Regions from separate parts of the Shewanella sp. FJAT-51649 genome, predicted to be linked through region 1. Evidence: predicted binding sites of a transcription regulator. Region 1 holds the regulator's gene; the other holds the start of a gene.

Region 1 (2,205 bases):
TACTTGCTGTTTAAAAATTGATCAAGATCACTTCTTTTTCTAATTGTCTGAAAAATTGCCAAAAAAAAGCCCCACATTCACAGGTGAGGCGGCTTTCAAGGCTAAATACGCAGTGCAAAAATTTTAATGAACAGAGCTAAAAAAACTACCTTGGGCAAAGTGAGCGGGTTGCTTGAGTGTCGCGTCCGTAGTCGAGTGATTTACAACACCTTCGAGCACGATTCCCATGGCGCGGGCACTCTTGGCCACAATTTGCAAACGACGATTGTCGCGGGCATCGAGTGAGTGGATCCAAGTAATTACTGCGCTTGAAGTGCCACTGGTTAAGGCTTTTTCCATTGCCCACAGGGTTTCGACTTCATCTTTCGCATGGACTAAGAGAACGCGATCCATACGCACGCCAGCGCTGGCCAGTAACTGTTTGTAGCCAATACTAGGAGGGTTGATGAGCACAACCCAGCGGCCTTGTTGGCTCAGTTGTGCTAACTGCTTGCTAAGCTGCATCAGCTCTTGGCGCCCTTGGCTCTCTGTAGGCATAGTGATGATAGGCGTATGCTGCCAGTCAGTATCGGTTTCGCGTACCGCATCGAGCCATAAACCGGGGTGACGCGGGGCATTACCTAGTAGTTTGTTCATAGCCAATCTCCATTGCGGATCACCCCTACGGCGAGCCCTTCTATTGTTAGACTTTGGAAACTTAAATCGACTTTAATTGGGGAGTAATCTTCATTCTCCGCATGTAGATAAACTAGATTCCCTTTCTTTTCAAAGCGTTTAACTGTTACATCATCGTCAACGCGAGCAACAACTACTTGGCCATTGCGCGCTTGCTGTACTTTATGAACGGCGAGCAGATCCCCCTCGAGGATACCGATGTTCTTCATACTGTCGCCTCTGACACGCAGTAAGAAATCGGCGGCAGGGTGGAACATGCTAGGGTCGACTTGGTAATACTGTTCGACATGCTCTTGGGCGAGGATAGGTTCGCCAGCAGCCACTTGGCCAATCAGTGGTAAGCCTGATTCGCTGTTATCTTCTTCCTCAACTGGGAGGCGGATCCCGCGGGAAGTACCAGGCATGATCTCGATGCAGCCTTTTTTCGCCAATGCCTTAAGGTGTTCCTCGGCGGCATTTGCACTTTTAAAACCCAAACGGGTGGCGATTTCGGCCCGGGTGGGTGGCATGCCAGTCTCGGCAATATTACGTTTAATCAGCTCTAAAATTTCGGCTTGGCGTGGCGTCAACGGTCTCATGTTCTTTCCTGTTTTTCTATACAGTTACTGTTAGTATATACAGTATTATTCGTAGTGCAAGTATTAACCACTTTTTAACGCGATTGGAGAGTATTAGCGAATGTTCCCTAGAATCTGGTATTCTATGGGGCTAATGAACGTACTTACATTGCATAAGAATAATGCCTAAACAAGACTCTCTTTGGTTGAAATCATTACGCTGGATCCAAAAACACTTAGTGCACACTATTGTTGTGCCGCAGGATCCCTTTGCCGATCTGAATCTGGACGCCTCCAGACCGCTTGCTTATGTAATGAAAACAGAATCCCTGAGTGATATTGCTGCGTTAAGCGAAATCACCACTAAGCTGGGTTTGCCAAGCCCTTACGAGCCGCTCGTGGTAAATGGCGTTGTTGCGCCCCGCGTAGTTTGCCTCGAAGGGCGTAAGCCTTTGTTTGGCGAACGTGCTAGTAATGAGCCATTCCTCGAATGTTTTATGCGTTTGTTGGCCGTACATAAAGAAAAGCCTGAGTTAGATATTCAGCTGGTGCCTGTGAGCCTGTATTGGGGCCGTACTCCGGGTAAAGAAGACGACACCATGAAGGCGGCTGTACTTGAGCGTGAAAACCCAACTTGGTTACGTAAGTGCCTGATGATCCTATTTTTAGGCCGCCACAACTTTGTTCAGTTTTCTAATGCCGTATCGCTGCGTTACATGGCCGACGAACACGGCACCGATATGGGGATTGCCCATAAGTTAGCGCGGGTGGCGAGAGTGCATTTCCGCCGCCAGCGCAAGGTGATGACAGGACCTGTGCTGCCTAATCGTCAGGCGATGTTCCACTCCCTGTTGAAATCCGAATCCTTACGCAAGGCGATTCAAGAAGAAGCGGCGAGTAAGAAGATTTCCGAAACCCAAGCTCGTGAAACAGCAATTGAATATCTTGATGAAATTGCAGCGAATTATTCCGA
Region 2 (2,205 bases), 1.6 Mb from region 1:
TGGCTTTAGAGAGCCTTTCCTCTAAATAGGCAAAATGCGCGGGGTCGAGTTCAAGTTTACTTAGGTAGTGCTGCAATTCGCCAGCGCTCTCTTGCACTTGAATTAGCGCTTCGTTCAGCATGGTGCTGACATTGGTTAATGCGGGATCATAGCTTTGCAAATTCTCTGCAAGGCCAACGGCTTTATTCAGTAGTGACTCGATATTGCTTTCTTCGCCATCGGTGAGCAAAAACAGGCTGGCTTGGCAGCTATCAACCAACTCGGTGCCGTTTGCTAGGCGTTTGTGTTCCTGTTCAATCTCTTCAAATTCACCGACCTTGAGATCAAACTCATCTAACTCTTCAACTTGATATTGCACCAGTTGTTTACGGGCGATACGTTCCTGCTGTGAGGCTTCTAATTGTTTGAGTTCGGCTTCAATTTGTTTACAGCGCTGATAGCTTGCCGCTACTGTGTCTATCAGTAGTCTGTGATTGGCGTAGCTATCGAGTAAGGTGAGCTGGTGTTCACTCTTTAACATTGCATGGTGGGCGTGCTGGCCATGGATCCCCACAAGCAATTGTCCCAGTAATTTCAGTTGAGTTAACGGCACAGGATTGCCATTGATATAGGCGCGTGACCGGCCATCACTGCCAATGGTTCGACGCAGAATACACTCATCATCGAGTTCGAGATCGTTATCTTCGAGCCAGCGTTTTGCCAGAGGCACATCCTCGAGTGAAAATCGGGCACTGACTTCGGTTTTGCTCGCGCCAGGGCGAACACTGCTGGCATCGGCACGGTTGCCTAGGCACAAACCTAGCGCGTCGATGGCAATGGATTTCCCCGCGCCAGTTTCACCAGTAATGCTGGTCATACCGGGGCGAAAGTCCAGTTCAAGGAAACGTACGATAGCGAAATTGTTGATGCTGAGTTGGCAAAGCATAGTGAGTTCCTGTCGAAAAACTTACCAAATCACTGTATTGATAAACAGTATATACTGAATTTATATACAGTAAAGTGGCTTTGGGTGAATATTCGACATGTCGCTATATTGTAAAATCTAATTAGTTGTTTATGAATAGGTTTTAACGAGTTGCTCCAGAATGGGTAAGCTGAAAAAGGTCACTATAGTGCCAAAGAGTATCCCTTGAGCACTGCTGGAGGCTTGAGTGTTATAGCGTTGAGCCAACAGATAGACACTTGCCGCAGTGGGTAAGGCGCTGAGGATGACGCCCATAACGAGATAGTCGCCCGTGACACCCACGCCTTTTAACATGAAGTAAACCAAGGCGGGTTGCAGGATAAGTTTAAACAGGTTGATCAGGCTCAGTTCGATAAAGTTTGTCAGGCTAAAGACCTTGCTATCTTTTTGATAGCGCATAGCTTTAGCCAACACCATGCCGACGGCAAAGAGGGCACAGGGACTGGAGGTATTGCCTATCTGCTGGATCATCATTGCCAAGCCTGAGGGGAGAGTTATCCCTAATGCCGAGATGGCCACGCCAATAAAACAACCAATCACAATTGGGTTTTTCACCACGGCTAACAGCATGATCACTGCGGCGTGATGTTGCCGCTGTTTATTGGTGGCGAGTTCTAGCGAGACCAAGGCCACGGCAAACATGAGTACGGACAATAAACTGGCAATTGCAGCGGCAACTAAGGCACTTTGTTGCTGGGGAAATAAGATGATAAGGAGTGGAATACCAATAAATGCGGTATTACCAAAAGTCGCATTTAGGGCGCGCACGGCGGCAATTGCATGTTGTTTAGGATTAACCAGTAGGGAGATGCCGATACAAACGAGGTAAATCACCAACATGGCTGCGCTGTACCCGGCGATAAATCCCCACTGTAGGATCTCTTCAATGGGCTGCTGCGCTAGTGCTATCAAGAGGATGGCAGGAAACGCAATATAGTAAACATATTGATTGAGTACTTGGTCTGTTTCTACTGGAAGAAAGCGCAGTTTTTGCACTAGTGTGCCCAGTAGCATGATCCCGAAGACGGCAAACAGAGGGGTTAAAATGTTCATGACCCTCACTCATCCTTTTGTGTTGCTTATCCCGCGAGATAGCCTTAGTGATGCTTGATTTCATTCAAGCCGCCAAGGTGAGGTCGGTTGGGATGTTATTTCAGCGAATTGACGATAATCGGCGCTAGCGCAGTAAATCTGTTAGCAAAATAGCATAGCATTCCCTCTAGAGGCTATTGCGCTATGGT

Evidence for each region. Region 1 encodes LexA, which represses DNA repair genes until DNA is damaged. Its sites were predicted from a motif close to TACTGTATNNNNATACAGTA; they were not measured.
Region 2: the regulator LexA is predicted to act here: its motif matches at 978-997, upstream of recN (DNA repair protein RecN).

The regions. Positions count from the first base shown of each region.
Region 1 is NZ_CP080411.1:4,598,618-4,600,822, reverse strand. Features, by position in the region: gene K0H59_RS20130 (cell division inhibitor SulA) at 124-636, opposite strand; gene lexA (transcriptional repressor LexA) at 633-1,253, opposite strand; gene plsB (glycerol-3-phosphate 1-O-acyltransferase PlsB) at 1,415-2,205, shown strand, end outside.
Region 2 is NZ_CP080411.1:1,320,621-1,322,825, forward strand. Features, by position in the region: gene recN (DNA repair protein RecN) at 1-925, opposite strand, end outside; gene K0H59_RS05950 (AEC family transporter) at 1,055-2,017, opposite strand.